Regions from separate parts of the Nitratireductor basaltis genome, predicted to be linked through region 1. Evidence: riboswitches for the same ligand, from Rfam matches in the RefSeq annotation. Region 1 holds a riboswitch; each other region holds the start of a gene.
What was found. A riboswitch is a leader RNA that binds a small molecule or an ion and turns the genes downstream of it on or off. The one in region 1 is predicted to bind cobalamin.
Positions count from the first base shown of each region.

Region 2: another riboswitch for cobalamin. It lies ahead of metE (5-methyltetrahydropteroyltriglutamate--homocysteine S-methyltransferase); the one in region 1 lies ahead of EL18_RS03250 (TonB-dependent receptor plug domain-containing protein).
Region 3: another riboswitch for cobalamin. It lies ahead of EL18_RS01115 (ribonucleoside-diphosphate reductase subunit alpha); the one in region 1 lies ahead of EL18_RS03250 (TonB-dependent receptor plug domain-containing protein).

Region 1 is NZ_JMQM01000001.1:674,854-685,387, forward strand. Features, by position in the region: gene EL18_RS03235 (ABC transporter ATP-binding protein) at 1-303, opposite strand, end outside; gene EL18_RS03240 (FecCD family ABC transporter permease) at 303-1,292, opposite strand; gene EL18_RS03245 (ABC transporter substrate-binding protein) at 1,289-2,065, opposite strand; gene EL18_RS03250 (TonB-dependent receptor plug domain-containing protein) at 2,179-4,110, opposite strand; cobalamin riboswitch at 4,239-4,446, opposite strand; gene EL18_RS03255 (ABC transporter substrate-binding protein) at 4,710-6,359, shown strand; gene EL18_RS03260 (ABC transporter permease) at 6,455-7,492, shown strand; gene EL18_RS03265 (ABC transporter permease) at 7,505-8,659, shown strand; partial or broken gene EL18_RS03270 (dipeptide ABC transporter ATP-binding protein) at 8,771-10,534, shown strand, end outside.
Region 2 is NZ_JMQM01000001.1:240,128-250,661, forward strand. Features, by position in the region: gene EL18_RS01115 (ribonucleoside-diphosphate reductase subunit alpha) at 1-378, shown strand, start outside; gene EL18_RS01120 (ribonucleotide-diphosphate reductase subunit beta) at 597-1,703, shown strand; cobalamin riboswitch at 1,772-1,981, shown strand; gene metE (5-methyltetrahydropteroyltriglutamate--homocysteine S-methyltransferase) at 2,081-4,396, shown strand; gene EL18_RS18010 (hypothetical protein) at 4,429-4,611, opposite strand; gene EL18_RS01135 (DUF427 domain-containing protein) at 4,749-5,135, shown strand; gene EL18_RS01140 (Crp/Fnr family transcriptional regulator) at 5,307-6,038, shown strand; gene metH (methionine synthase) at 6,175-9,984, shown strand; gene EL18_RS01150 (NIPSNAP family protein) at 10,073-10,387, shown strand; gene EL18_RS01155 (FadR/GntR family transcriptional regulator) at 10,524-10,534, shown strand, end outside.
Region 3 is NZ_JMQM01000001.1:228,627-239,160, reverse strand. Features, by position in the region: gene EL18_RS01115 (ribonucleoside-diphosphate reductase subunit alpha) at 1-1,526, opposite strand, end outside; cobalamin riboswitch at 1,638-1,853, opposite strand; gene EL18_RS01110 (NAD(P)/FAD-dependent oxidoreductase) at 2,060-3,343, shown strand; gene EL18_RS01105 (glucosamine kinase nucleotide-binding domain-containing protein) at 3,340-4,233, opposite strand; gene EL18_RS01100 (hypothetical protein) at 4,297-4,728, opposite strand; gene flhB (flagellar biosynthesis protein FlhB) at 4,731-5,816, opposite strand; gene EL18_RS01090 (flagellar motor switch protein FliG) at 5,833-6,840, opposite strand; gene fliN (flagellar motor switch protein FliN) at 6,873-7,250, opposite strand; gene EL18_RS01080 (FliM/FliN family flagellar motor switch protein) at 7,277-8,215, opposite strand; gene motA (flagellar motor stator protein MotA) at 8,224-9,108, opposite strand; gene EL18_RS01070 (DUF1217 domain-containing protein) at 9,263-10,036, shown strand; gene flgF (flagellar basal-body rod protein FlgF) at 10,046-10,534, shown strand, end outside.

The DNA of each region.
Region 1 (10,534 bases):
CAGGCGCCCCAGCCCGACCAGATCGCGCACCGTGATACGCCAGCCGATGGTTCTGGTCTGTGGGAGATAGGCGATGAGCCGTGCCATTGCATTCGCGGACAGGGAGGCGGCGTTCCGCCCTTCCACAACAATGGTCCCGTCGTAATCCTGCAGCTGGGCTGCAGCACGCATGAGTGTCGATTTGCCAGCACCATTCGGGCCCAGGAGGCCGATCACCTCTCCCGCCGCAATATCGAGGGAGATGTCGTCCAGAACCTTGTGTCTGGAGAGGGTGACGGAGAGTTTGCGGATGTCCAGGATCATCACAGCATGTCCCGTCTTGCGCGAGCGACAAGCCACAGGAAGAACGGAGCGCCGATCAGTGCCGTCAACACGCCGACATTGAGTTCGCCGGCAGGCAGGATCACGCGTACCGCAATGTCGGCGGCAAGGAGCAAGGCCGCACCGCCCAGAGCCGATGGCAGAAGCAGGGCACTTGGCATGTTGCTGGTCAGCGGGCGTATCAGATGCGGCACGACGAGGCCGATAAAGCCGATCGTGCCCGCCACAGCCGTTGCCGCGCCCACGCCCAAAGCCACACCTGCGACGATGAAGAAGCGCGTGCGCGCCAAATGCACGCCCATGCTGGCTGCAGCTTCCTCGCCCAGAGCCAGGGCGTCTATGGCGCGTGCGCTGGCAGCGATCAGAACCCAGCCGAGAAGCATCAGGGGCGCTGCGATCCATACGTGTTCCATGGACCGGTCCTTGAGCGCTCCAAGAAGCCAGAAGATGATTTCGTAGGCAGCGAAAGGATTGGGCGAGAGATTGAGCACCAGAGAGGTCAGCGCGCCAGACAGGCTAGACAGGGCTACACCCGCAAGGATCAAGGTGAGCGTCGAGCCGCCGCGCGCGGAAAGCGCCAGAAGTGCGAGAACCGCAATGAGAGCACCAAGCAGTGCTCCTGCAGGCAAGGCGTAGAGGGCGCTTCCGGCAAGCCCGGAGTAGAAGACCAGCACAGCCCCGAATGCGGCGGTGGAGGAGACGCCGATGATGCCCGGTTCGGCCAGGGGGTTGCGCAGGAAACCCTGCAGCACGGCACCCGACAAACCCAGGGTGAAGCCGATCATCAGCCCGAGCAAGGCACGGGGCAGGCGGATCTCCTGCATGATTATGGCGGCGGCTTCGCCTCCGCCGGCGAAAAGGCCGCTTATGCTTTCCGCAAGGACAAGGTCCGCCGGACCCACACCAAGTGAGAGAGCAAAGAGCAGGCAGGCCAGAATTGCCAGCAGGATGTTCAGCCGCATTGCGTTCATTGGCCGCTTTCCTGCGCGGAACATGGGGCAAGTTTGCGGCGCAGGTCGGACAATGCACGCACGGCATCGACGGTGGCATGGCTCGCGCAGGACAATGTGCCGTCAGGGATGAAGTCTCCGACAAGTGTTTCGGAAAGAGCTTGCAGCGCAGGATGACGGGGGACCATGGCCCCGAGCGTTGGCGCATTGCCGGTGGCCGATGAGGTGATGATCACGTCCGGTCTTGCGGCAACCACGGCTTCGAGCGGGAACGGGGCCACACCGTTCACCCCAAGCTCGGCAGCAAGATTTCGAAACCCCGCCGCTTCGATAACCGAGTGCGCCAGGGTTCCCGCACCCGGCGAGACACCGTTCTGGTCATAGATCAGCATGGAGGGAGCGGGGCCGCAGGCTTGGCTCTTGGCCGCGGCCAGCTCTTTCTCGACTTTTGCTGCCAGTGTCTGTGCCTTGTCCTGACGGTGCAGCAGTTCGCCCATGCGCCGGATATCTTCGGGAATGGCGTCGAGTTGTTGGTTGAAACCGAATTCCTCGACGCGGAAGCCAAGCTTTTTCAGCAGCTGGGTGGTGTTGTGGAGCGAGAATGTTCCGGTCACCACCAGATCGGGATCAGCAAGAAATACTTCCTCAGCCCGACCGTGATTGACGTTGATCGCGCGCGCTTTCTCATGCTCCGGCGACATTGACGGCTCGCGCGCCAGAAACGATACGGATACGAGCTCATCCGGCCCGGCGAGCGCAAGCGCCAATTGATCGGTGCAAAGGTTCAGCGACATGACGCGCTTCGGTTCAGCCCCTGCATGATCAGAAAAAACCGGCGCAGCAAGAACTGCGCCGGCGATGATCGGTAAACCGGAAAGGACGGATATGGGTTTCCGGCGTCTGAGCATTATTGCCCGAACTTGGCCTTGAAGCCTGCGAAGACCGAGATACCCGGCGTGCCGTAACCGCTGACTGTCTGGTAGTCCTGGTCCAGCAGGTTCTCCCCACGCAGATAAAGCTCGGTGTCCTCAGTCGGCTTGTAGGCGACCTTTGCGTTCAGGAGGAAGTAGTCGTCGAGCTCGACTTGGCCTGCCGAAGTGACGTCTAGGATATCCAACACAATCTTGGCATCACTCGATAGCGACCATTGCTCGCTTGGCTCGTAAGATGCGGTCAGGCCAACAATGTGCCGTGGAATACGTGGGCGGCGCGCGTCGTCGGCTTGGACAGCGGTCGTGTAAGTATAGTTGGCACCAAGTGCAAAGGTCTCGGTTAGAGCGTAGTTCACGGCTGCCTCGACGCCCTGTCGGCGGGTGGTGCCTTGAAGTTGTATATAAGTGTCGTCCGCGAAGTCGTAGTCGATCAGATTCTCGGTATCCAGCTGAAAATAAGTGAGGCTCGCAACGGCGCGCTCGCCGTCGAAGTGCTGATCAATGCCGACATCCCAGGAGAAACTTTCTTCCGGTCTTAGGTTTGGCATTGGGATGTGCGGGAGGTAGCTGACATAGTTACTTTCGTAGAGGCTGGGAGCGCGGAAACCAGTGCCGACCGAACCGCGCAGCGTGGTGCTGTAGGCAGGAAGCAGATAGGCGGCGGTTCCGCGATAGGTGGTGTAGCTGCCGAAACGATCATGTTCGTCGAAGCGCACACCAGCGGTAACAGTCAGATTCTCGACCGGTTGTGCGACAAGTTGGGTCCAACCGCCCAGTAGCCAGTCAGCATCCTTGGTATCAGTGCCGAAATTGTTCATGATGTGCGACTGGCGGCGCTCGTAGTCTGCACCAAACTGAACAGCCAACTGATCGTTGACCTCGACACTGCCTTGATAATCAAGCTTAGCGCGTTTTCCTTCATACTCCCCAAGGAAAGGTGAAACGAAGCCACTGAAGACGCTGGCGCTGTCAATTTCGCGGTCGATCTGCAGCAGTTGAGCAGAAACAGTGTTCTGCATTCGCCCGTCGAACAGGTCGAAGCTGATGCCAGTGCGACCACCGAAGAGACGAAAATCGTTGTGATTAACTTCGTTGTCAGTGGGCGGCAGACCGGAGTCATCATAATCCGAGCGAGCGTTCAGCATAGCTCCGGAACCGAATATGGTAAAACCATCCAGATCCTTCTCAAAGGCGAACGTGCCGGAGATCTCCTTGAAGGGGTCGTCCTCTAAACCCGTTCCGGGATCGATCAGCGGATCTCCGTTCGCAAGAGCTGAAGATATGCCTCCTGAGTAGAGACCGGCCAGATCAAGTGCGAAGCGGCTGGTGTCACTAATATGGGAAAGGCCGTAGGATGCGCGGATACTTTCATGTGAACCCGCTTCGAGGCCGACGCGGTGGCTTGTACCAATAGCTTCGTTGTTGAGTGTGGAAAGGCTAATTACGCCTGCTACGGCATCCGAGCCGTAGAGCGTGCTCTGAGAACCTTTGAGGACTTCTATGTTCCTGATCCCGCCGACCAGCAGGTACTCGTAAGATGTCTGCGTTTGCGTCGCCGATACATCAGATATGTCTAGACCGTTGAGTAGCGTCTTGATGTATTTCTTGTCTGCGCCGCGCAGGCTCAGGGACGTTTCCTTCCCAGCTCCGCCCTGTGAAGCCACATAAACACCCGGCACCCGGCTCAAATAATCCGTGACCAGCGGCTGGCTCTGCTCTTCGATCTGCTCCTGATCGATGACCGTCACGCTCGAGCCGGTCTTGGAGAGTTCGGTGGGTGTGCGGTTGGGGGTGACGACGATTTCGCCGAGGTCGAGATCCTGGGCGCCGGCGGTGTTGGCCAATGCGCCAAGACAGATGGCGGAAACGGTGGTGGTGAGAGCCTGGCGGCTCATGGAAAACTTCATGTCGTTCCCCTCGCGACGATCAAACGCTACAAATGCCGGAGAGAGCAGACCAGAAACGGCTCGTGCCCCGCCAGCGATGACTTGACGCCACCACTGCTAAGACACAGCCCCGACAGCTTCCCGCAGCCGGTAGGTGACGTTCCGAGGCAGGTTTCCTGGCTTGCGCGTCATCGATTGGCTCGCCTTCCCAGGTGTCTCACCCAGTGGCATGTGAGTTCAATCTCGGCGCATACAGTTGCGGGAGCAGCTACGGCTGAGGCGAAACGCCTTTTCCGTATTCCCTTTTAACTCCGGCCTCGAACTTGAGGCTGGAGCACCTCGAACGGCGCGAGGATTACCAAGTCGTAAATGTGGCGTCAATCTGTCAGCGTGCGTCAGACAGTGTGCCGCACAAAGCTCGTGAAAAAGCGACCAGGACTATCGCTTTTGCGCCAAAAATGTCGCAAACTCGTCAGTTGGGAAGGCTATCAGCCTGAAACGCAACAGGTTTGAAGTGAATTTGCACGGTGGCACGCCTCGCGGCTGCTGCATCTGCAGTTCACTCCAGGCCGTTTCAGGTGGCGGCCCTCGACAAGCATAAAGAGAGTGGGAGTGACGTGATGAAATTCTTCAAGAGCAATGGTGGGGCCGTGCCGCATCGCATCGCAGCCCTAGCAAGTCAAGCCAAGGCAGGTGTGATGGATCGCCGCGAATTCCTGGCGCTTGCCAGTGCTTTCGGTGCGACGACGGCGGGTGCCTACGGCATGCTCGGCCTTGCGGCACCCACGCCGGCAGCGGCTCAGGAGCCAAAGAAGGGCGGCGTGCTGCGCGTTGCCATGATCGTCAAGGAGCCAAAGGATCCACGTGTCGCCGACTGGTCGGAAATCGCGAACGCCATGCGCCAGACGCTTGAGCCGCTGGTGAAATATACGCGGGACTTCACTTTCGAGGGGCGCCTGCTGGACAGCTGGGAAGTCAATGAGGACGCCACCGAATATGTTCTGCGGGTACGCTCCAACGCCGAGTGGAACAATGGCGACAAATTTACCGCGGATGATGTGATCTACAACATCAAGCGCTGGTGCGATGCGGGCGTCGAGGGCAATTCCATGGCCACGCGCATGGTTTCGCTCATTGATCCGGACACCAAGCAGGCGCGTGAAGGAGCCATCGAGAAGGTTGACGACATGACCGTCAAGCTCGTGCTCAACGAGCCGGATATCTCTATCATTCCGGGCATGGCCGACTACCCGGCGCTGATCGTGCATCCGAGCTTCGATGAAACCGGTCGCGATTTCGTGGCCAATCCGATCGGCACCGGACCGTTCGAACTGGTGTCCTACGAGGTCGGCAACCGCGTCGAGCTGAAGAAGCGCGAAAACGGAAAATGGTGGGGCGGTGAGGCTTATCTCGACGGTATCGAGTTCATCGACTACGGCACCGATCCGTCAGCCATGCTGAGCGCCTTCGAGTCCGGCGAGGTTCACACCAATTACGAGACCACGGCCGATTATGTGGACATTCTCGACGGTCTTGGCCTTGAAAAGTCTGAAGTGGTGACTGCCAATACGATTGTTGCGCGCACCAATGTGGGGGCAACACCCTATGATGACCAGAAGGTCCGCAACGCGCTGCAGCTTGCGGTAGACAATGCGACGGTTCTGGCTCTCGGCTATGGCAATGCCGGTGATGTGGCCGAAAACCACCATGTCTGCCCGATCCATCCCGAATATGTCGAGTTGCCGAAAGTGGAGCGTGACATCGAGAAGGCCAAGGCGCTCATGGGAGAGGCGGGCCAGATGGATTACGAGCACACGCTCATCACCGTGGACGAGGACTGGCACAAGAATACGGGTGACGCCATTGCCGCACAGTTGCGCGAGGCCGGTTTCAAGGTGAAGCGCGAGGTGCTTCCGGGCTCGACCTTCTGGAACGACTGGACGAAATATCCCTATTCCATGACGAACTGGAACATGCGCCCGCTTGGCATCCAGGTGATCGCCCTTGCCTACCGTTCCGGCGAGGCATGGAACGAGAGCGGCTATTCCAGCGAGGAACTCGACAAGATGATCGAGAAGGCGCTGACCGTTCCGGATGCTGAAGAACGCAAGACGGTGATGAAGGATATCGAGCAGCATCTGCAGGATGCCGGCATTATCATCCAGCCCTATTGGCGCAAGATCTACAATCACTCTGCCCCGGAGGTGATGAATCACGGCATGCATCAGACCTTCGAGATCGACCTGGCAAAGGTCTGGCTCGACGCCTGAGGTGCCATGAGCAATTTCCGGAATTGCGGGAAGGGGCCGTACGCGGCCCTTTCCAACCCGAATAACAAGGCCCCCAAAATGGGGGGAGGGGAAACGTGCTAAGCTTCATCCTGCGCCGGCTCGGCGTGATGGCACTCACCATGCTTTGCCTGACGCTTGTCGTCTTCTTCCTTATCAACCTGGAGCCCAATCTGAAGAAGCTGGCGATCAGCCAGCTCGACATGCGCTCCTCGCAGGAAGAACTCGAAAGCTGGCTGGACAAGAACGGATATCGGCAGAACTTCTTCGTGCGTTATGGCCAGTGGCTGGGCGTCATGCAGAAACAGCCGAATGTGGACCCGGAAACGGGGGCGGTCACACCGCGCTTCACCTATTGCGACGAACCGGCAGAACCTTATTACGGGGGCATTCTGCAGGGCGATTTCGGCTGCTCGACCAAGTTCAAGGTGCCCGTGGCCGAGAAGCTTTTCCCGGCGCTCAAAGCGACCGGCATCCTGATGTTCTGGGTGATGATCGTGATGGTGCCCGTCGCGCTTTTGATCGGCGTTCTGGCCGGAATGCGGGAGGGATCCAAGACCGACAGATCTCTTTCGGTGGCCTCGATCGCCACCACCGCGACGCCTGAATATGTGTCGGGCGTCATCTTTGCGGTGATTTTCGCGTCCTGGCTTGGCTGGCTGAACGGATCGGCCGCCACGGCAACGCGTTCAGGCGTCACCTTCTACAATTTCACGCTGCCTGTCATGACCATGGCCGTCTACGGCATCGGCTATATCGCCCGCATGACGCGCGCCTCCATGGTGGAGGTGATGACACAGCAATATATCCGCACCGCACGGCTCAAAGGCATGAGCTTTTCAGGCGTCGTCATCAAGCACGCGTTGCGCAACGCGCTGATCGCGCCCTTCACGGTCATCATGCTGCAGTTTCCCTGGCTTCTGACGGGCGTGGTCATAGTGGAAGTGATGTTCCGCTACCAGGGCTTCGGCTTCACGCTGGTGGAGGCCGCAGGCAACAATGATATCGACCTCTTGTTGAGCTGCTCGCTGGTCTCGGTCTTCGTCGTGCTTTCCACGCAGCTCATATCGGATGTCGGATATGCTCTGCTCAATCCGCGCATCCGCGTTCAGTGAGGGAGGGACATCATGATCGAGTTCATCTCCCCGCTTGAAATCGTGATGGGCGTGTTGTGGCGCTTCTGGCCGGTGTGGCTGTCGCTGGCGCTCGTGCTTTTCCTCAGCCTGCGTTTCAGGGACAGGCTCGGGCTTTATGGTCACCTGTTCGATACGGGCGTTGGTGTGGCCGGTGTCATGATCTGCCTGTTCTGGCTGTTCACGGCGATATTCGCCGACATCGTGGCACCCTTCGATCCGTTGAAGCAGATCGCGGTACTGAAGAGCGCGCTTCCCGGTGCCATCGATCCGGAGAGCGGGCAGGCCTTTCTGTTCGGCGGTGACCGGCTTGCGCGCGACGTGTTCTCGCGCATGATCTATGGCAGCCAGATCGTGCTGGTCATTGCGCCTGCCGCGACCATGTTCGCGCTAATGGTTGGCACCACGCTCGGGCTTCCGGCTGGCTATTATGGCGGACGGGTCGATGCGGTCCTGTCGTTTCTGGCAAACCTGGTGCTGGCCTTCCCGGTCATTCTGCTTTTCTATCTTCTGGTGACGCCGGGCATCCGCGAGACCTCGATACCGCAATGGCTGGCCGGGTTCTTCTTCATCTTCCCGATCATCCTGTTCTGCACGCTTTTCTATACGCGCTTCAATGAGAGGCGCGGGCTTCTGGCGCTGCAGATCGGGCTGACGCTTCTGATCGGCGGCTGGATCTATATTGGCCTCGTATTCAATGCCGATCCCTTCGGCATCATCTCGATCACGCCCAACCAGTTGAACATATTCGTGGCAGTGGTGTTCGCCTCTGCACCGGGTGTCTTCCGTATCGTGCGTGGCCTCGTCATGGACATCAAGACGCGCGACTATGTTGCCGCAGCCCAGACCCGTGGCGAAGGCCCGTGGTACATCATGCTCTGGGAAGTGCTGCCGAATGCCCGCGGGCCGCTCATCGTGGATGCGTGTCTGCGCATTGGCTATACGACCATCCTCCTTGGGACACTTGGCTATTTCGGCCTCGGCCTTGCGCCTGAGAGCCCCGACTGGGGGACGGGCATCAAGGAATCGAGCCGCCTCTTGCGCGCCTATATCCATCCCGCATTGCCACCGGTCTTCGCGCTCATGAGCTTTGTTTTGGGGCTCAATCTGCTGGCTGATGCGCTGCGCGAGCAGTCCCTGAAGGATTGAGGCGATGACGCGCCATGCTCCACTCCGACCATCCAGGCAATTCACCCACAAGGGGGAAGATCTGCCTGGAGCAAGCGTTGGGCCAAGACTACCGAACCTGAAAGCTACGCCATGAACGAAGCCATCAGTACGACCCAAGGCAATCAGCCGATCCTGGAAATCGAGAACCTCTCGGTCTCCTTCTTCACGCGTGCCGGCGAAGTGCCGGCGGTGATGGATTTTTCGGCAAAGGTCATGCCGGGCGAGGCCATGGGCATTGTCGGTGAATCGGGCTGCGGCAAGTCCACCGTCTCCCTCGCCATCATGCGCGACCTTTCCAATGTCGGGAAGATCGTCGGCGGGCGGATCAAGTTCATGGGCCGCGACATGGCGGAGATGAGCGAGGAGGAGCTTCGCCAGATCCGCGGCAACAAGATTGCCATGATCTATCAGGAGCCGATGGCCAGCCTCAATCCGGCGATGAAGATCGGTCGCCAGCTCATGGAAGTCCCGCTTCTGCACGAGAGTGTTTCGAAGGAAGAGGCGTGGAACCGGGCGCTGGAGATGGTGGAATCGGTGCGCCTGCCGGACCCCGAGCGCATCATGAAATCCTATCCGCACCAGCTTTCGGGCGGACAGCAGCAGCGTATCGTCATTGCGATGGCGCTGTTGTCGAAGCCTGCATTGCTGCTGCTGGACGAGCCCACGACGGCACTCGACGTGACAGTTGAAGCGGGCATTGTCGAACTGGTGAAGGGACTGGGCAAGAAATACGGCACGTCGATGATCTTCGTGTCGCACAATCTCGGTCTCATCCTGGAAACCTGCGACCGCATTACCGTGATGTATTCCGGCGAGGCAGTGGAGACAGGGCGTATAAAGGACGTGTTCGACCGGATGCGCCATCCCTATACGCAGGGGCTTTTCCGCTCCATCCCGCTGCCGGGAGCCGACAAGAACTCGCGGCCCCTGATTGCCATTCCCGGCCAGCTTCCGCTGCCGCATGAGCGCCCGGAGGGCTGCAATTTCGGGCCACGCTGCCAACATTTCGTGCCGGGCGTGTGTGATGCGGCAGAGATACCTATGGTGGATGTCAGCGGACATGAAGGCCACCGCTCTCGCTGCGTGCGCTTCGACGAGATCGACTGGGATGCGCTGCCGGAAGGGGCGATGGCTGAGAAGGAACCCGTCCAGCCCGGCAAGCCGGTGCTCAAGATTGACAGCCTGAAGAAGCACTACGAAGTCGCGGCCAATGCCATTTTCGGCGGAGCCGAGACGCGGGTGGTGAAGGCCAACGAGCATATCAGCTTCGAGGCACGCGAGTCCGAAACCGTTGCGATTGTAGGCGAGTCCGGTTGCGGAAAGTCGACGCTCGCCAAGGTGTTGTTGGGTCTGGAGACCGCAACAGACGGCAAGGTGGTCTTCACGGACGAGCCTATCCAGGATCTTGCCGTGGAAGAGCGGGACACGGAAACGGTTTCTGGCATCCAGATGGTGTTCCAGAACCCGTTCGACACGCTCAACCCCAGCCATTCGGTTGGTTCGCAGATCATGCGAACGCTGGAGAAGTTCAAGATCGGCAAAACGGTCGAAGACCGCAAGACGCGGATGCTTGAGCTGCTGGATCTGGTGAAGCTGCCACGCGCCTTTGCCGACCGCATGCCGCGTCAGCTTTCGGGTGGGCAGAAACAGCGCATCGGTGTTGCGCGTGCGTTTGCGGGCAATGCGAAGGTTGTGGTGGCGGACGAGCCGGTTTCCGCGCTCGATGTTTCGGTGCAGGCTGCCGTCACCGAGCTTCTGATGGACATTCAGCGCAAGAACAAGACGACGCTGCTTTTCATCAGCCATGACCTGTCGGTGGTGCGGTACCTCGCGGATCGCGTGGTGGTCATGTAT
Region 2 (10,534 bases), 430 kb from region 1:
TATGACGGTTCTGTCGGCCAAATCGACCGCATACCCGACGATCTCAAGGCCCTTTACGCGACCGCCTTCGAGATGGATGCAAGCTGGCTGATCGAAGCGGCCTCGCGACGTCAGAAATGGCTCGATCAGGCACAGTCGCTCAATCTCTACCTCGCCAATCCGTCCGGCAAGAAGCTCGATGCGCTGTACCGGCTGGCATGGCGCAAGGGCTTGAAGACCACCTACTATCTGCGCGCCAGTGCCGCGACTTCCGTGGAGAAGTCGACGCTCAAAGGTACGGACGGGAAGCTGAATGCCGTGTCGGTGGAACCGACGGTCTACGCCTCTGCGCCGAAGGCCTGTGCGATTGATGATCCTGAATGTGAGGCTTGTCAGTAAGTAGAAGTTGAGGTCTGCGCCTGGCGCACCCCCATCTGGCTTGCCAGCCATCTCCCCCTCAAGGGGGGAGATCAGTCGTGGCAATCGCAGCACCTGATCGTTGGCGATCTAATGCGTGATGGCCAATCTCCCCCCTTGAGGGGGAGATGCCCGGCAGGGCAGAGGGGGGTGGGGCGCGCCCGCTTTCAATAAGAATATCTCGACCCCGGAGAACCCGAATGCTGAACTGGAACGAAGAAACACCCACATCCGCATCCCAAACAGCCGAGGCCGATGCCACCGGTCTTGGCGCGATCGAACGTGGTGGCGCACGCGTTTCTGTTGATGACAAGCGCATGATCAATGCGCGTGCGGATGTGAACCAGCTTTTGCCACTGAAATACAAATGGGCGTGGGAGAAATATCTCTCCGGCTGCAACAATCACTGGATGCCGACGGAAGTGTCGATGCAGGCCGATATCGCGCTTTGGAAGTCACGCGAAGGGCTGACCGAGGACGAGCGGCGCATGCTCAAGCGCAATCTGGGCTTCTTTGCGGCTTCGGAGTCGCTGGTGGCCAACAATATCGTGCTTGCCATCTACCGGCACCTGACGAACCCCGAATGCCGGCAATATCTGCTGCGCCAGGCCTTCGAGGAGGCGGTCCACACGCATACCTTCCAGTATATCGTGGAAAGCCTCGGCCTGGATGAGGGCGAGCTCTTCAACATGTATCGTGAAGTGCCGTCCATCACTGACAAGGCGGCCTGGGCGCTGGAATATACCAAGCATCTGGACGATCCGGATTTCCAGACCGGCACGCGGGAAGCCGATCAGGCTTTCCTGCGCGATCTGGTCGCCTTCTATGTGATCTTCGAGGGCATGTGGTTCTATACCGGCTTCGCGCAGATCCTCTCTCTTGGGCGGCGCAACAAGATGGTGGGGATTGCCGAGCAGTATCAGTACATCCTCCGCGATGAGAGCATTCATCTGAATTTCGGCATCGACGTCATCAACCAGATCAAGCACGAAAACCCGCATCTGTGGACCGATGTCTTCAAGAACGAAGTGCGCAGCATGATCCGCGAGGCGGCGGAGCTGGAAGCGGCATACGGCCGCGATACGATGCCGCGCGGCTTCCTTGGGCTCAATGCCGAGCTTTGCGAGCAATATATGCACTTCATCGCCAATCGCCGCTGCGCGCAGTTGGGGCTTGAGGCGGTTTTCGAGGCCACCGAAAACCCGTTCCCGTGGATGTCGGAAGCGATGGATCTGAAGAAGGAGAAGAACTTCTTCGAAACCCGCGTGATCGAATACCAGAATGGTGGTGCACTGAGCTGGGATTGAGATGTCGGCCTATCACTTAAAGATATAAACATTTCCTTATATCCCATTGACACTGGCGCGGCTTCGGGCGAAGCTGCGCCTGTCGTGGTTCCGGCGCATGGATGGTCCATGTTTCGGCCAAGAGGGAATGCGGTGCGCCGGTGACGGCTAATCCGCGGCTGCCCCCGCAACTGTAGGCGGAGAGCGCCTGTCCATCATGCCACTGCGCGAAAGCGCGGGAAGGCGGGCAGGGGCGATGACCCGCAAGCCAGGAGACCTGCCACGGCGCATCACAACCACGGGCGGGGTGTCCCGGTGAGGGTTTGCGTTGCGGCCATCCGTTGCCGTGCGCTTTTGCCTTTCCGCCATAACCCCGTCCTGACAGACCGGGGTTTGAAATGTCTGGAAATATCAAGATTGCAGCACTCGGCCTGCCGCGTATCGGCGCCAGGCGGGAACTGAAATTCGCGCTGGAGGGCTTCTGGTCGGGAAAACTGACCGAGGCCGAACTTCTCGCAAAGGCGGCAGAATTGCGCGCAGAAAACTGGAGGCGCCTGCAGAGACTAGGTGTGGATGTCATCCCGTCCAATGATTTTTCGCTCTATGACCACGTGCTGGACATGGCGGTGACCGTGGGCGCGGTGCCTGAGCGCTTCGAGCAAGTGAAGGCGGGCGGTGTACTGGCGACTTATTTCGCCATGGCGCGTGGCAGTACGGGCACTGAGCGTGACGCCTGCGAACATTCTCACGGTGACGGCGTCGCAGCGCTTGAGATGACCAAATGGTTCGACACGAATTACCACTACATGGTGCCGGAACTGCACGCCGGACAGGCGTTTGCTCTGGCTGGGGAAAAGCCGGTTGCCGAATATCTGGAAGCCAGGGCGTTGGGCATCGAAACGCGGCCCGTACTGCTTGGACCGGTATCCTTCCTGAAGCTCAGCAAATGTGTTGACGGGAGCGATCCACTGGCGCTGTTGCCGCGATTGTTGCCTCTCTATGTCGAACTTCTCGCGCGTTTGCGTGAGGCGGGAGCCGAATGGGTGCAGATCGACGAGCCTTGCCTGGTACTCGACCTTCAGGAACGTGAGCGCGAGGCCTACGCGTTTGCATTCGGTGCGCTGGCCACGAAAGATGCGCCGAAGATCATGCTTGCCACCTATTTCGGTGGGCTTGGAGAAAATCTCGCCGTCGTTTCCACCCTTCCGGTACACGGCCTGCATGTTGACCTCGTGCGTGCTCCCGACCAGCTTGATGCAGTTCTGGATGCGATACGTCCGGAGAGCGTGCTTTCCCTTGGCGTGATTGACGGGCGCAATGTGTGGCGGGCGGATCTTGCGCGCCTTATCGAGCGGCTGGAGCCGGTGGTAAGAGGGCGTCAGGGTGTAGTGCAGATCGCACCTTCCTGCTCGCTTATTCATGTGCCGATTGATCTGGAGCTTGAGACCGAGCTCGATGTGGATTTGAAGACCTGGCTGGCTTTTGCTCTACAGAAGATCGAGGAGCTAGGCGTTCTGAAGGCAGCCCTTTCTGGCGAGGCGGCGCGTGTAGGCGAACGGATTGAGGCGGCCACCCACGCGCTTGAGGCGCGACGCAGATCGGCGAAAGTGCATAGTCAGGCCGTTGCGGCTCGTCTTGCGCAGGTCAGGGCGGGATTGACCAGGCGCAGCCTTGATTTCCAGTCGCGTCGAAAGTTGCAGAATGCGGCGCTTGGCCTGCCATCGTTCCCCACAACCACCATCGGCTCCTTCCCGCAGACGCCAGAGGTGAGGAAAGCGCGGGCCGCGCATCGTCGGGGCGAGATTCAGACCGCGGATTATCTCAGCTATCTGCGTCGGGAAACCGAAGCGGCCATTCGCTGGCAGGAAGAGGTGGGGCTGGATGTGCTCGTGCATGGCGAGTTCGAGCGCAACGACATGGTGCAGTATTTCGGAGAGCAGCTGTCGGGCTATGCCTTCACAAGCCATGGTTGGGTGCAAAGCTACGGGTCACGCTATGTGCGTCCGCCAGTGATCTTCGGCGACGTCTCGCGACCGGAGCCCATGACCGTGGACTGGGCGAAATTTGCACAATCGCTGACGGACAAACCGGTGAAGGGCATGCTGACTGGGCCGGTCACCATGCTGCAATGGTCGTTCCCACGCGATGACGTGCCACGGGAGACGACCTGCCGACAGATCGCGCTGGCGCTGCGGGACGAGGTGCAGGACCTGGAAGCCGCCGGGATCAGCATCATCCAGGTGGATGAGCCGGCGCTGCGCGAGGGGCTGCCCTTGAAGCAGGGAGAATGGCACGACTATCTCGAATGGGCAGTCGACTGCTTCCGTCTCGCGACCTGCGGCGTGGCCGCTGAAACGCAGATCCACACCCATATGTGCTATGCCGAGTTCAACGATATCATCGAAGCCATCGAGGCGCTGGATGCGGATGTGATTTCGATCGAGACCTCCCGCTCACGCATGGAGCTTCTGGATGCCTTCTCCAGCCATGCCTATGGGAAGGATATCGGGCCGGGCGTCTTCGACATTCATTCCCCGCGCGTTCCGCCGGCAGAGGAGATGTCGGAACTTTTGCAGAAGGCCAAAGATGGTCTGAAACCCTGGCAGATCTGGGTCAATCCCGATTGTGGCCTGAAGACGCGGGCCTGGGAGGAAGTCAGGCCCGCACTTGCCAATATGGTAGAGGCGGCGCGTCGGTTGCGCTCCAGCGTTTGATCCGGTGGGCGGGTGCATAACGCACCCGCTCGTCAATGCCGTGGTGGCATTGTCGGGTCGTCCTGGTAGACACGCTCGGTGCCTTCGTGCTGGCGAATTTTCTCGCTGGCTTTCAGCCTGCGGCGGCGCATTACCGCGTAGATCACCGCGATGCCAAGAATGATCGGACCGCCTGCTACCGTCAGCAGCCACAGGAAATTGCTCGAATGTATCACGCCTTGCTCCTGTCGTGATTGATGCGGTGTAGGACCGCCTTGCTTGAGGGAACAATGCGAGCGTAGTCGCGTGGTTCCCTCTGGAACCCAAAGCGCGTGGGTGTCGTTCTTCTGGCAAGTGACAGCGAGGAATGACGATGAGCGCTACATCCGAACGCATTTCCATCCGCCCCTATGACGGCACGGTCAATATCTTCTTTTCCGATGCGGTGGTCGCATCGACGGAGAAGGCACTGGTTTTGGAGGAGCAGGGGCACAAGCCCGTCTACTATGTGCCGTTCGAGCACATCTATTTCGATTTTTTCCGCAAGAGCCCGACCACCACAACCTGCCCGTTCAAGGGTCAGGCCTCATACTGGAGCGTGGAGGCTGTCGGCGAAGCTGCCGACGATGTGCTGTGGTCCTATGAGACTCCGCATGAGGATGTGAGGCAGATTGCAGGCTATGGTGCGTTCGATCCAAACAAGGTCGACATCGAAGCCGCCCCCAAGGACAGCCCGCGGCACGTGCCTGAAGGGGACTGACTGCAAGAGACCACTGATCAGGCCGGATCGAGCCGTCGAGCGCAAGTTCGGCGGCTTTTCTTTTACTTGCGCATCGCTGTATGAGCTTCTTGGACAAAGCAGGTCATCGCGAATAGGCTGGTGATCCTGCAAGAAGACAGTCGACAAACCTAAAGCGGGTGGGCGGGTACGGTGAACAAGGATGAGCGGTCCTTTCTGATCAACATGCTGGAGCGGCATGACAACCTGAGTGACGAGGAGCGGCAAGCCATTATCGCATTGCCGGCCCGCATGCGCAGCTTCGCTTCCGGCGAAGAGCTTGTCGCCGAGGATTCGCGTCCTGAGGAGGCCTGTCTTATCGTTGAAGGTTTCGCCGCCCGCGCGCAATATCTGGCCAATGGCAAGCGCCAGATTTCGGCGGTGCATATCCCCGGAGATTTCGTCGATCTGCACAGCATGTTGCTGAAGACCATGGACCACGCGGTGATTGCCGTCGGGCCCTGCCGCGCGGCATTCGTGCCGCATGGCAATCTTCGTCGCCTGACGGAAACGCACCCGCATCTGACCCGTCTTCTGTGGCACACGACACTGGTGGATGCAGCTATTCAACGGGCCTGGATCGTCTCACTTGGGCGTATGAGTGCCGAGCAGCAAATGGGTCATCTGCTCTGCGAGCTTTACACGCGGTTACGGGCAGTGGGGGTCATCGAGGGCGACAGTTTCGACTTCCCACCGACGCAAGCCATGATCGGTGACATGCTGGGCATGTCGACCGTCTATGTGAACAAGACACTCGCGAATTTGCGCTCCACCGGATATGTCGAATGGCAGGACCGGCGTGTCCGTATCGTCGATTACGAGCGGTTGGCGGAGATGGCAGAGTTCGACCCGCGTTATCTCAATCTGTGGCGCGAGCCCCGATAGCTCGAACTCTGCCTGTCTGTTGCCTATCTACCGGATTATAGTGGTGCCAGCACGGAACAATGCTCGCGCCGGACAAGGCTGTGCGGCCCGTATATTGACATAAAGATGTCTTTATGTGATTGCTCCGGCGAAATCCATGAGAGGAAATTGCGTGTCTGAGAATCCGTCCGCCCTTGATGAACTGTTTGGCCCTGTTGGCGCGAAATCCGACGGGTCGGATGTGTTCGCCGCGCTGGAAAAGGCCGCGCGCGAGCGCATTCTCGTCATGGATGGCGCGATGGGTACGCAGATCCAGAGCCTCAAGCTGGACGAGGAACAGTTCCGCGGCGAGCGTTTCCTGGGCTGCGAGTGCCACCAGAAGGGCAATAACGACATTCTCATCCTCACGCAGCCCAAGGCGATCGAGGATATCCATTACGACTATGCGATTGCCGGCGCGGATATTCTGGAGACGAACACTTTCTCCTCCACCTCTATTGCCCAGGCCGATTATGGCATGGAGGAGGTGGTCTATGACCTGAACCGTGATGGCGCGCGGCTTGCCAAGCGCGCGGCACGCCGGGCGGAACAGAAGGATGGCAGACGGCGCTTTGTTGCCGGTGCGCTGGGGCCGACAAACCGTACCGCCTCCATTTCACCAGACGTCAACAATCCTGGCTTTCGCGCTGTCACCTTCGACGAGCTGCGTATTGCCTATGGCGAGCAGTTGCGCGGGCTGATTGATGGCGGCTCCGACATCATCCTGATCGAGACGATCTTTGACACGCTGAATGCCAAGGCAGCCATCTTCGCCTGCGAGGAGATCTTTGCGGAGAAGGGCGTGCGGCTGCCGATCATGATTTCCGGCACCATTACCGATCTTTCCGGCCGCATGCTTTCCGGCCAGACGCCAACGGCGTTCTGGCATTCGATCCGTCACGCGAAGCCTTTTACGGTCGGCTTGAACTGTGCGCTGGGTGCGGAAGCGATGCGTCCGCACATGGCGGAGCTTTCAGGTGCTGCCGATACCTTCACCTGCGCCTATCCCAATGCGGGTCTGCCCAACGCTTTTGGCGAATATGACGAGAGCCCGGAATTCATGGCCGCGCAGGTGGCGGGCTTTGCCGATGAAGGACTGGTCAATGTGGTGGGCGGCTGCTGTGGCTCAACGCCGGAACATATCCGCGCGATCGCAGAGGCCGTTGCTGGCAAGAAGCCGCGCCAGGTGCCGAAGAAGAAGCCGCAATTGCGCCTTTCAGGTCTCGAGCCCTTCACGCTTACCGACGACATTCCGTTTGTGAATGTGGGCGAGCGGACGAATGTCACGGGCTCGGCCAAATTCCGCAAGCTGATCACCAATGGCGACTATGCGACAGCACTTGAGGTCGCGCTGAGCCAGGTGGAAAACGGCGCCCAGATCATCGACATCAACATGGATGAGGGTCTCATCGACTCGAAGAAGGCGATGGTGGAATTTCTCAACCTCATTGCCGCCGAGCCGGATATTGCTCGCGTGCCGATCATGGTCGACTCCTCCAAATGGGAGGTGATCGAAGCCGGCCTGAAATGCATTCAGGGCAAGGCGATCGTAAATTCGATCTCGCTCAAGGAAGGCGAAGAGCAGTTTCTGGAGCATGCTCGGCTTTGCCGTGCCTATGGCGCTGCCGTTGTCGTCATGGCCTTCGACGAGGAAGGGCAGGCCGATACGAAGGCGCGCAAGCTCGAGATCTGTACCCGCGCCTACAAGATCCTCACTGAAAAGGCCGGGCTTCTGCCCGAAGACATCATTTTCGACCCGAACATCTTCGCCGTGGCAACGGGCATCGAGGAGCACGACAATTACGGGGTCGACTTCATCGAGGCGACGCGCGAGATCACCGAGACGCTGCCGCATGTGCATGTGTCGGGCGGTGTGTCGAATCTTTCGTTCTCCTTCCGCGGCAACGAGCCGGTGCGCGAGGCGATGCATGCCGTATTCCTCTACCATGCCATCAAGGCGGGCATGGATATGGGCATCGTCAATGCCGGGCAGCTTGCGGTCTATGACCAGATCGATCCGGAATTGCGCGAGGCCTGCGAGGATGTCGTTCTCAATCGCCAGCCCAAGGATGGCGGCACTGCAACCGAGCGCATGCTGGAGATTGCCGAGCGCTATCGCGGTTCCGGTGGTTCCAAGGGGCGCGAGAAGGACCTCACCTGGCGCGAATGGCCGGTTGAGAAACGCCTTGAACATGCGCTGGTGAACGGCATCACCGAATATATCGACGAGGATACGGAAGAAGCACGGCTACAGGCCGAGCGTCCGCTGCATGTGATCGAAGGTCCGCTCATGGCGGGCATGAATGTAGTTGGTGATCTGTTCGGCGCGGGCAAGATGTTCCTGCCGCAGGTGGTGAAATCCGCCCGCGTGATGAAGCAGGCAGTCGCGATCCTTCTGCCTTACATGGAAGAGGAAAAGCTGGCCAATGGCGGCGGCGAACGCGAGGCGGCCGGCAAGGTGCTGATGGCGACGGTAAAGGGCGATGTTCACGACATCGGCAAGAACATCGTCGGCGTCGTGCTGGCCTGCAACAATTACGAGATCATCGACCTTGGCGTCATGGTTCCTGCGGAGAAGATCCTGCAGACGGCAAAGGACGAGAAGGTCGATGTAATCGGTCTCTCGGGTCTCATCACGCCTTCCCTCGACGAGATGGTGCATGTCGCGGCGGAGATGGAGCGTCAGGGCTTCGACATTCCGCTTCTGATTGGCGGTGCGACCACCAGCCGTGTGCATACGGCGGTGAAGATACACCCGCAATATGAGCGCGGGCAGGTGGTGCATGTGAATGATGCCAGCCGTGCTGTCGGTGTGGTTTCCAATCTGCTGTCTGACGATATTCGCGATGGCTATATCGAGAAGATCCGGGCCGAATATGCCAAGGTCGCAGATGCGCATTATCGCTCTGAGGCCGACAAGCAGCGTCTGCCGCTCGCAAAAGCGCGAGCCAATGCCCTGAAGCTTGATTGGTCGGCCTATCAGCCCAAGCGCCCGAGCTTTGTCGGCACCAGGACCTTCGAGGACTGGGACCTTGAGGAACTCGCGCGCTATATCGACTGGACGCCTTTCTTCCAGACCTGGGAGATGAAGGGGCGTTATCCGAAGATACTGGAAGACGAGAAGCAGGGCGAGGCCGCACGTCAGCTCTTTGCCGATGCGCAGGCCATGCTCAAGCAGATCATTGAGGAAAAGTGGTTCCGTCCGCGCGCGGTGATCGGGTTCTGGCCAGCCAATGCGGTCGGTGACGATATTCGCCTCTTTGCCGATGACAACCGTACCGAGGAGCTTGCGACATTTTACACGCTTCGCCAGCAGCTCAGCCGCCGCGACGGCAGGCCGAACTTGGCCATGTCGGATTTCGTGGCCCCGCAGGACAGCGGGCGCGAGGACTATGTCGGCGGCTTTGTCGTGACGGCGGGCATCGAGGAAGTGGCGATCGCCGAGCGTTTCGAGCGTGCGAATGACGACTACAATTCCATTCTCGTGAAGGCGCTTGCGGATCGTTTCGCCGAGGCCTTCGCCGAGCGCATGCATGAAATGGTGCGACGCGAATTCTGGGGCTATGCAAGCGATGAGGCACTCTCCAATGACGACCTGATCGCGGAGAAATATGCTGGCATCCGTCCCGCGCCCGGCTATCCGGCGCAGCCCGATCATACTGAAAAGGAAACGCTTTTCCGTCTGCTCGACGCGGAAAACCAAGCCGGCGTGAAGCTGACGGAAAGCTATGCCATGTGGCCCGGCTCCTCCGTTTCCGGCCTCTATATTGGCCATCCTGAAAGCTACTATTTCGGTGTCGCCAAGGTCGAGCGCGACCAGGTGGAAGACTATGCCCGGCGCAAGAACATGCCGCTTGAGGAGGTCGAGCGCTGGCTGGCGCCGATCCTCAATTACATACCGGCCAAGCTTGCAGCGGCTGCCGAATAGGGGCTATTGAGCCAGGCTTGAAAGGTGCGGGTCTCGCATCCAGTCGAGCCCCGCGCCTTTTTCATGCGCGAAAACGAGGGGGAAAGTCATGCTCTACGATCACCGCACTTATGTTTGCCGTCCGGGCACGATCAAGAAACATCTGGCGCTTTATGAGCAGCATGGCTGGCCGGTGCAGCGCAAGCATCTGGGTGAGCCGCTTCTTTATGCTGCGACCGAGACCGGTGACGTGAACTCCTATGTCCATATCTGGGTCTACGAGAGTGCAGGTGACCGCGAATCCAAGCGCGCGAAATTGCAGGCTGATCCGGCATGGCAGAACTATCTGAAGCTTTCTGCCGAGGCCGGCTACCTCATAAGCCAGAACAACAAGCTTCTGAAGCCGACGCCTTTCTTCGGCTGAGTGTCATCTGAACTCATCATATTTCTTTTCGCTTCTTCTTGCTCTAGTGTGCTGACGCGATGCTTCGCGATCAGACGTTGCATGGCCGGGCGCAGCTGTGCACTGGCTGCAATTTGGTGGATGAGGCGGAATATGAATGGCTGTTGG
Region 3 (10,534 bases), 450 kb from region 1:
GGCGAGAACAACGTCCATTCGCCATCGGCTTCCACCCGCTCCATGAACAGGTCCGGCACCCAGTTGGCCGTGTTCATGTCATGGGTGCGCCGCCGGTCATCGCCGGTGTTCTTGCGCAGATCGAGAAACTCCTCGATGTCGATATGCCAGGTTTCCAGATAGGCGCAGACCGCACCCTTGCGCTTGCCGCCCTGATTGACCGCAATCGCCGTGTCATTGGCAACTTTCAGGAACGGCACAACGCCCTGGCTTTCGCCATTCGTGCCCTTGATATGTGCACCAAGCCCGCGCACCGGCGTCCAGTCATTGCCAAGCCCGCCCGAATATTTCGCCAGAAGCGCATTGTCCTTCACCGCCTTGAAGATGCCGTCGAGATCATCGGCAACCGTCGTCAGGAAGCAGGAGGAAAGCTGCGGACGCCGCGTGCCGGAATTGAAGAGCGTTGGGGTCGAGCACATGAAGTCGAAGGACGAGATCAGATTGTAGAACTCGATGGCCCGCGCCTCGCGATCGATCTCGCGAATGGCCAGCCCCATCGCGACACGCATGAAGAAGGCCTGCGGCAGCTCATAGCGCGCACCGTCCTTGTGCAGGAAGTAGCGATCATAAAGCGTCTGCAGCCCCAGATACTGGAATTGCAGGTCACGCTCTGGCTTCAGTGCAGCTGCGATGCGGTCGAGATCGAAGCGTGCAAGCTCCGGGTCCAGCATCTCCGCCTCGATGCCTGCCTCGATGAAGCCCTTGAAATAGGCTGGGTAGCGCTCGAACATCTCGGCCTGCGTGGCCTCGGTCGGGCGCTTTTCGATGAAACTCAGCACTTCGCGGCGCAGCTTGTCGAGAAGCAGGCGCGCAGAGACCTGCGAATAGTTCGGCTCCTGTTCGACAAGCGTGCGCGCGGCGAGAATGGGTGCCAATGCCAGCTCGTCCTGGCGGATGCCGTCATAAAGATTGCGCCGCGTCTCTTTCAGGATCGTCTCTGCCGAAACATCCGCAAGCCCAGCGCAGGCCTCTTCGATGACAACGGCCAGCCGCTTTTCGTCAAGCGGCACCGTGCTTCCATCTGAAAGCGTCATGGTCAGGCCAGCAGGAGCTGCAGCTTCGACTGTCACGGCTTCATCCGCATGCCGCTCGCGTGCACGCTCCTCGCGGTAAAGCACATAAGCGCGCGCCACCTTGTGGTGCTCGCTGCGCATCAGTGCCAGTTCGACCTGATCCTGGATTTCCTCGATATGGAAGAGACGCCCCGTTTCGCCGCGACGCGTGAGTGCGCCCACGACCTGCTCGGTCAGCTCTTCCACCACGTCATGCACGCGGCGCGATCCGGCAGCCGTGGAGCCTTCCACCGCAAGAAAGGCCTTGGTCAGCGCAACCGTGATCTTGGAAGGGTCGAAGGGCGTTACACCGCCATTGCGGCGAATGACGCGGAAACCCGGCTCACTCCGAGCCGCTTCCTGCTCGAACTTGAATTCCGGCTCGTGGTGAACGCCATTTTGCGGCGAGGTCTGGGTGGCGGCAGCACTGGGCATTTCGGTTCATTTCCCCCGTGAGAGCGAAGACGGGGAAAAGAAGCATGCCGAACTGCACACGCGCACTGGCGCAGCAGCTCAAGCGCACCTCCGGGACACCCCGCCCGTGGACGTTTCATCTTCATCACGGCAGGTTTCCTGGCTTGCAGCTCAAACGCTCCTGCCTGTCTTCCCGGCGGCCAAGCGCCAGTGACATGTTCGGCACGAACTCACTGCTTACAGTTGCGGGGGCAGCGCCGGTCTTGCGAGACATCTCGCGCACCGGCTTCCCTCTTAGCCCGCAAGCCGCATTTGCGACTCGAAGGCACCGTGATGACTATATCTAGTATCGCGGGAGCATCGCCTGTCAACGGATAGTTGAACTTATCCCTGATACGCACAGGCAATCGCAAAAGTGACTGCCTTGCTACTTGACTGTGCCCGCTATGCAGCATGGCCCGCTGGCTCCATGCAAGGAGCATCCGCGGCACAATCCCCACGCTTGACGGCGCAGGTCAAATCCGGCTCTCCTCGGCGCGATATCGGGAGCTTTCATGACCACCTTTCTACCTGCCGACAGCCTTTGGGCCGCAACCGCACCACAGCCGCCGAAGGCCCTACCCCTGGAAGGCGCCGGCACAGCCGATATCGCCATTGTCGGGGCCGGGTATACCGGTCTTTCGGCAGCACTTCATCTGGCACAACAAGGCGTTTCGGTGGTCGTGCTTGAGGCCATGGAGATCGGTCATGGCGGTTCAGGCCGCAACAAGGGACTGGTCAATGCGGGCATGTGGGTTCTGCCCGACGATCTTCCCGCAACGCTTGGCGCGCCTCATGGCGAACGCCTGTTGAACCTGCTCGCTGACGCACCGTCGCTCGTCTACGAACTGGTCGACCGCCACGGCATGAATTGCGAGGCCGTGCGAAAGGGAACGCTCCACCTGGCAGCCGACGCAACAGGTCTGAAGCAATTGCAGACACGTGCTGCCCAGTGGCAGGCGCGCAATGCGCCGGTCGAACTGCTGGACGCTGGCGAGACCGCGCGTCTTACCGGAACCGGCTCCTATCACGGCGCGTTGCTCGACCGGCGCGCTGGCACGATCCAGCCGCTTGCCTATGCTCGCGAACTCGCACGCGCAGCAATTCAAGCCGGCGCGACGATCCACACGCAATCGCCGGCGGTAAAGGTGGTGCGCGCAGGTTCGGACTGGTGCGTGGAAACGCCCAAGGGTCACGTCACGGCTTCCAGGATCATCGTCGCGACCAATGCCTATACGGTAAATCTGTGGCCGCAGCTGCGTTCCGAGCTTGTCTTCCTGCCCTATTTCAACTTCGCCACCGAGCCCCTGCCCGCTTCACTTGGCCACACGATCCTGCCCGAAGGACACGGCGCATGGGATACGAAAAAGGTGCTCACCTCCTTCCGTAAGGACCAAACCGGCCGCTTCATCTTCGGCAGTGTGGGAATGCTGGAGGGCATGGATGCGCGCGTGCACGCGCTATGGGCACGACGCCGGATGGAGAAGCTGTTTCCGCAACTGAAGGGCATAGCCTTTCAGAAGAGCTGGTATGGCATGATCGGCATGACCGACGACCACCTGCCGCGCTTCCACAAGCTTGACGAGAACATTTTCGGCTTTTCCGGCTATAATGGCCGCGGCATCGCACCGGGGACCGTGTTCGGACGGGTGCTTGCCGATTTCGCTACGGATCGCATATCTGCAGCCGGGCTTCCCCTCCCCGTCACACAGCCACGGCCTCGGAAAATACGCGGCATCCAGGAAGCGGGTATCCGCCACGGCGCAAGTGCCCTGCATCTGCTGCGCAGCTTCATCTAGGCCGCGCCGTATCGCTCCAGCGCAATAGCCAGAGCGCCATCAAGCGCATTGCCTTTCGGCGCGGCCAGCATGACAGTGATTTCATTGGGAAGATAAGGCGCATATTGTGCGCCGAGGCCACCGATGAGACAGATGCGGGAAGCTCCTTCGGGCAGGAGCTTCTTCAGCGACGCCGTCACGAAGCGCGCGCCGCCGCGCACAAGATCAAGCGCTATCGCATCATCCTGCGCGGCATGTTCGAGCACCTGCGGTGCAAAGCCGGCAAAAGCCTGTGGGCCAGCTGACGTGGCAAATTGCACGACTTCCTCGGGAGCGTTGCCGAAGCGGGAAAGAATGACGTCGCACAAGGGTGACGCCTCCAATAGTCCGTCATGGGCAAGAAGTACGCGTTCCAGTAGCCGGCGCCCGAGCCATGCACCGCTCGCCTGATCGCCAAGCACGAATCCCCAGCCGCCCATCAGCCGCGCCGTGCCGCCATGAACCGCACCAAAGACCGATCCTGTGCCAAGAATGGCCGCAGCACCATCCTCGCCGCCCAGACCACCGCGGATGGCAGTCTCTGCATCCCACAAGACCAGGCTTTCGCGAAAGGGCAACCTCTTGGGAAGACGCAGCGCCGCATCGCCGACATTGGCGCCCGCCAGGCCGAGAACCGCATCGGCTTGCCGAAGCTGCTCCACCGATATGCCGCCGGCAACACAGGCAGCGTTCACTGTCTCGACGATATTCGTAACAGCAGCATCGAAACCGCTGAACACATTCGCAGGGCCGCCATTGGCCGTGGAGAGGATGCGGCCGGAGCGCTCGGCAATCGCCACGCGACAGCCGGTCCCGCCGCCATCTACGGCAACCACCAGGTCGCCAGTTCCTATCGTGTCGTCTGCAGTCATGCCGCGCTCATGCCTCATCGCACGTCACTTGTCCAATAAGCAGCTTCGCGGCGCGCAGTCCGGTCAGGCCGCACTGCGTGACTTGCGGATGCGCGAATGCTCGAGCGTCTCGGCCAGAAAACGCGTATTCGCTTCAGGACAATCCGACGGCTGATCGAAAGAGACATAGCCGACTTCGACTCCTGCATCATGCGCGCTGAGCGACAGGCTGAAATAGACCGTCGCACCGCGTGGTCGCAGTTCCAGATCTAGCACGATGCGCGGATTGTCCGTCCATGTCACATAGGCTTCACAGCCATGTCCTAGACGCAATGTGCCCGGCATGAAGTAAAGCTCTGCAGCCGATTCGACGATGTCGGAGATGCTTGCAAGGCTGTCGAGCCTGATGAAGGCCACGAAATCGGCAAGCTCGATGAGACGCAGCTCGTTCGCCACTTCCTGCATGGCCCCGGCAACGATCTTTTCGCGCGCCTTTGAATGGATCTGAGGATTCATCTTTATGCTCCGGCCATACCTGGGCGATTGCCCACCTGATAAACCCGCCGAACAAGCTCGGCGACCGCCTTGTAGAACTGTGCTGGGATCATGCTATCCACCGAAACTTGTTTGTACATGGAACGGGCAAGGACAGGCTCCTCGAAAACCGGGATATTGTTGGCTTCCGCAATCTCGCGAATCTTGAGTGCGACGAGGTCCTGCCCCTTGGCGACGACCACGGGTGCTGCATCCTTGTCGCGCTGATAGCGCATTGCGATGGCGAAGTGGGTCGGATTGGCGATGACGAGCGTTGCCTGCGGCACTGACGACATCATGCGCTGGCGCGCCCGATCCCTTTGCAGCGAACGCTGGCGCGCCTTGACGATTGGATCGCCCTCGGCCTGCTTGTGCTCGTCCTTCACTTCCTGCTTCGTCATGCGCAGGTCCTGGCGCCAGTTGAAGCGGGACCAGACAAGGTCGGCGCCTGCAATCACCACCATCACCAGAACGATCGCCAACAGGATCTCGACCGCTATCTCGCGGATCGTGTCCGAAAATGCGACCGGATGCGTGACCATGCCCGACAGAAGCTGGCTGTCGGCCTGACGCAGCGTGAAGATCACGAAGCCGCCCGCGACCAGCACCTTGCCGAGGGATTTCGCGAATTCGACCCAGCCTTTCAGGCCGAACAAGCGGCTCCAGCCCTTGACCAGCGAAATCCGCTCGGCTTTCGGCTTGATACGGTCAAGCACGAAACGCGGCATGTTCTGCAAGACCGATGCGGCCACGCCTGCGGCAACCATCATCAGCATCAAGAGTGCCACCGCCCTGGCGATCTCCCAGAACACGATCCGGTAGAGCGCGATGGCATCCGTCTGTGTCTCCAGCGACCAGTCGTCTGCGCGCTCGAGGAAAATGGACAGGAAGCCGGCCAGCCGCATCGCCGTGTCGTTGGCGAAGAAGATCGCAAAGGTCAGAATGGCGAGGAAGGAGGCAAGAATCGGCGCTTCCTTCGAAAAGGGAAGCTGTCCCTTCTCGACGGAGTCACGGATTTTCTTCTCCGTGGCTTCTTCTGTTTTGCTTTCCTTGTCGGGTGCGTCCGCCATTCAAGCGCCTGCAGCGTCAGGCAGCTTGCGACTGGGTGGAGGGAAGCTCCACCGTGCCCTGCTGCGCAAGCTGCACGGCAGTGGAAGCGATACGGCGGCGTGCACGCGAAATCTCGTCATCGGGTGCGGCATCGTCACCGGCACCAAGCTCCGCCTCGATCATGCGGCGCGAGCGGGCGCCAAGTGCGGAAAGAACCGCTTCCTTGAGATCGGCAGGTGCCTTGCGCAGCGCCATGGTAACGAGATCCGTCGGCAGACCGTCGAAGAGCGCTACGCGTGAACGCTGCGACAGCACGACAATCTCCTCGAAGGTGAACAGACGTGCGCGAATGGCGTCGACATCGGAAGCACCGGCGGCCTCAAGATCGGCCATGACCTCGTCCACCTGTTCCTTTTCCATCTCGTTGAGAACATTCGCAACGCGTGCATGGCCTGCGGACGCATCCTTGCCATTGGCTTCAGCCTGCAGGATTTCAGAAACCCGGCGCTCGATGACGGCACGTGCACTGGAAGGCACCTGCCCCATGGTCGCCATGCGACGGACCACGTCGCCACGCATGGATTTGTCCAGAAGCAGAATGACCTGTGAGGCGGCCTGCGGCGGAATGTTGGCCAGAACGACCGCCACCGTTTGCGTGTGCTCTCCTGACAGGATCTGCCCCAGGCGCGTCGGGTCAAGCCGCCCAAGCTCTTCCCAGACCTCGTCCTGGGAGACGGGTGCCGGCTCGGAGCGGCCCAACAGTACATTGACCTCTTCCGGCGAAAGCGACTCGGTCAGAATGGTGTCCATGCTGTCAGCGGAATCGAGCAGACCCGCGCCGACGGTGAATTCCTTTTCGAACTCGGCAACCACCTGCTCGAGATCCGCCTGGGGTATCGTGCGCAGCATGCGAGCTGCTTCGATAAGGGATTTCAGCTCTTCCTGCTTGAAGAACTTCAATAGCCTGCCCGCCGACGGTTTGCCCATCGCCACCAGTATCGCTGCCGCTTTTTGCGGCTGGGTGAGCTTCATTGGAACGCCCATGGTCAGATGCCTCGCGCAGGTTTGTAGAGAAGTCAGCTCTTGGCCGTCTGGCCGGCGATTTCGGTAAGCTTCACGCCGAAACGGCTGGGATCACTCTCCAGGAGCGTGATCTCGCCGCGGGCGATACGCCGTCCATTGACGACGATATCGACCGGTTCGCCAATGCGTCGGTCAAGCGAAACGGTGGAGCCTTTCTGAAGCGCCATCAGATCCGAAACGGGCATCTCCGCCGAGCCCAGCACGATCTGGACCTCCACCGGAATTCCCATGACAAGATCGGGATTGCCCTTGCCCAGGGATGCGCTACCGCCGTGCCCGCTTTCGTCATGCAGGACGTCCCGCAGTTCCTCTATGGCCCGGTCGAGATGCTCTTCGCCGCCGGCGGTCTCTGCTGCCTGGGGTTCGCTCATGTTGTCACTTCCTTCTGTTCCGCCATTCATCCCGCAAGAAGGCCATCAATGACCTCCTGGCGCGCGTCGAATGGCCGGCGCACACGCACCGTGTAATGTTGTCCGAGTTTTCCGAACTCGCACAGGAAGACCGTCCGGTCGCGCGCCGAAAGCCGCGTCTCCGAACGAGCATTCTCGTCAAGTTCCAGCACCTGGCCGACCTGTAGCTGTGCAAGTTCGCCAAGCGGCACCTTCATCAGCGGAACGGTGGCCTTCAACTCGACCTTGGAACGCATCACCTCTTCATTGAAGCGGCTGCGCCAGGCTTTTGCTTCTGCGCTGCCGGCACCCGGCTGCGCCTGCACCCGCGTCTCCATGAGCACGCGCTGGGGAAAGAACGCGGTCAGTTCGCCCGTAGTTTCGCCCGCGCCCAGCGTGAAGGTGATCTTCACACCCGGGCCATCGCGCACCACGAAACGCTTGAAATCGGTTTCGCCGGAAAGCACGGTCGCGGCCGAATATTTCAGGCCCAAGGCGCGCACGCCTTCACCATTCATCGCATGGGCGAAGGCTTCGAACACCATGGAGGCGACATCCCGTTCGATCTTCGACGGGGCACGCTTGATCGGAGGGGGCGGAATGTCGGGGTCGCCACCGAAAAAGCTTGAAACAAGAAGAGACAGCGCCTGCGGATCAAGCCGCATGGTGAGAGCATCCCGGGATGTATAGGCGGGAACGACCACCAGCACGTCGAAGCTGTCCCGTTCCGGTTTCACTTCCGCCAGCCGCACGATATCCACGCTGGCGACGTCGATCGCCATGGGCATCGAGAGCTTGTCGCGGAAAACGTCGATGAGATTGGGCAGGGCGCGCATGGCCACCGCCCGTGCCGCATCACAGACCTTGCGCGGATCGCCGGTCGCCCCTACCAGGCGCTCCACGATCAGCTTGCGCATCAGCTCGGGATTTTCCGCCGCTTCGCTCATGACCACGCTCAAGCCGCCTGCTTTTCGGCACCGGCGGCACCGCCGGTATTCATCGTGTTCTCTTCCACCGCATCAATGGACGGACGGTCATAGGCCGAGATGGTCTTGCGCCCGAATTCCAGCGCCACCTGCGGAAGCGAGCCGTTCATATAGGCCAGCAGCGTCTGCTTCACGATGACATACATGCGATTGTTCTTCTCGCGCACGATCTTGATCTTCGTGGCGATCGGCCCGACCACGGCATAGGACATGAAGATGCCGACAAAGGTGCCCACGAGCGCCGCACCAACCAGCGCGCCCAGGATTTCCGGCGACTGGTCCAGCGCGCCCATGGCCTTGATGACGCCAAGCACGGCGGCAACGATGCCAAGCGCCGGCAGTCCGTCGGCCACACCCTGCAGGGCCTGATAAGGCTTCAGCTTGTCGCGGCGGATGGTCTGGATTTCCTCATCCATCAGCGCCTCGATTTCGAAGGGACGCGCATTGCCAATGATGATGATGCGGCAATAGTCACAGATGAAGTTGGTCAGATCCTTGTTGGCCATCACCGTCGGAAAGGCCTGGAAGATGGCAGACTCTTCCGGGTTGTCGATATGAGCTTCCACCTCGGCCCGCGACTTGGAGCGCAGCTCGCGCATCAGGCTGTGCAGAACGCCGAGCGTTTCCAGATACTCCGTCTGCTTGGGCACCTTCTGCTTCAGCGCTTCCATGCAGGCCTTGCCGGTATCCTTCACCGTTGCCATCGGATTGGCGACAAGGAAAGTGCCAAGCGCTGCGCCGCAGATGATCACGAATTCCCACGGCTGGGCCAGAACGGACACCTTGCCGCCCATGGCCATGAAGCCGCCAAGGACGCAACCAAGTGTTACTACCAGTCCGATGAGAATGCTCACGACGCACCTGCACTTTCGTTTTGTTGCAGACCTGAGTAGCGCGCGTGGCTTGCGTGAGGCTTGTTAGATGGACGATTTGCCCGATTGCGCGGCGAAAGCCTCGCGCAAGGCATGAATCCTAATGTCGCGCTCACCCAAGCGGGAGCGGCAGACCATGAACACTCTTTTGAGCTACCAACTGATATCGCGCGACATCGCGACTTCCATCAAGCGGGTTGAGGCCCAGCCACTGGTCAGTCGCGAGACCGAATATTACCGCGAAAATATCGGCAACATCAAAAGCATCGAGGAGTTCGTCGAGGACACGCGGCTCTTCAATTACGCCATGAAGGCGCATGGCCTGTCGGACATGGCCTACGCCAAGGCCTTCATGGTCAAGGCACTGGAAGGCGGGATCGACGATCCCGACAGCTTTGCGAACAGCCTGACCGACAAGCGGTACAAGGAATTTGTGAAGACCTTCAATTTCGCCCGAGACGGCGAGGCAACAACCAGCTTCTACAGCCCCACCACGGGCACCATCGACAAATATCTCCGCCAGACGCTCGAAGAGGACGCAGGCGAGAACAATGAAGGTGTGCGGTTGGCGCTATATTTCGAACGCAAGGCCTCAGGCATAAAGAATTTCTATGAAGTTCTCGCAGACCCTGCCCTTGGCAAGGTGGTGCGCACTGCCTTGGGTTTTCCCGAGTCCCTGGCACAGGCCGATATCGACAAGCAGGTCGAGATGTTCAAGGACCGCATCGATATCGAGGATTTTCAGGATCCCGAAAAGGTCGACGAGTTCCTCCAGCGTTTTGCCACGCTCTGGGAGATCAACAATCCCAGCTACACGCAGAACACCTCCATCGCCGCGCTGTTCAGCCAGCCTGCCGAGTTCGGCATCTCCACAGACATGCTTCTGACCATCGCGCAGATGCGCAAATAGAGCGAGTTCATGCAGACAGGTCTTTACGTATCCCTTTCCGCACAGATGGCGCTGGAGCGCCGTCTCACCACCCTTGCAGACAATGTTGCCAATGCCGGTACCGTCGGCTTTCGTGCAGGCGGCATCACCTTTGACGACGTGATGACCGGCCTGACCAACGAGGCCGTCAGCTTCGTCTCATCGGGCGAGACGAGCTATGACACACGTTCGGGTGCATTTGAGGAAACGGGCAATCCGTTCGACTTCGCGGTGCGTGGTGACGCCTGGTTCGGGATCGACACCCCGTCCGGCGTGGTGATGACCCGCGACGGGCGCTTCACGCTGCTTGACACGGGTGAACTGGTCACCTTGCAGGGCTATCCGGTTCTGGATGCAGGTGGCGCACCGCTCGTGCTTGATCCCAATGCCGGGCCTCCTGAAGCAGGTGGTGACGGTACATTGCGCCAGAACGGCAATCTGGTGGGCGCCATCGGCCTCTATGCCTATGCGCCCGGCCCC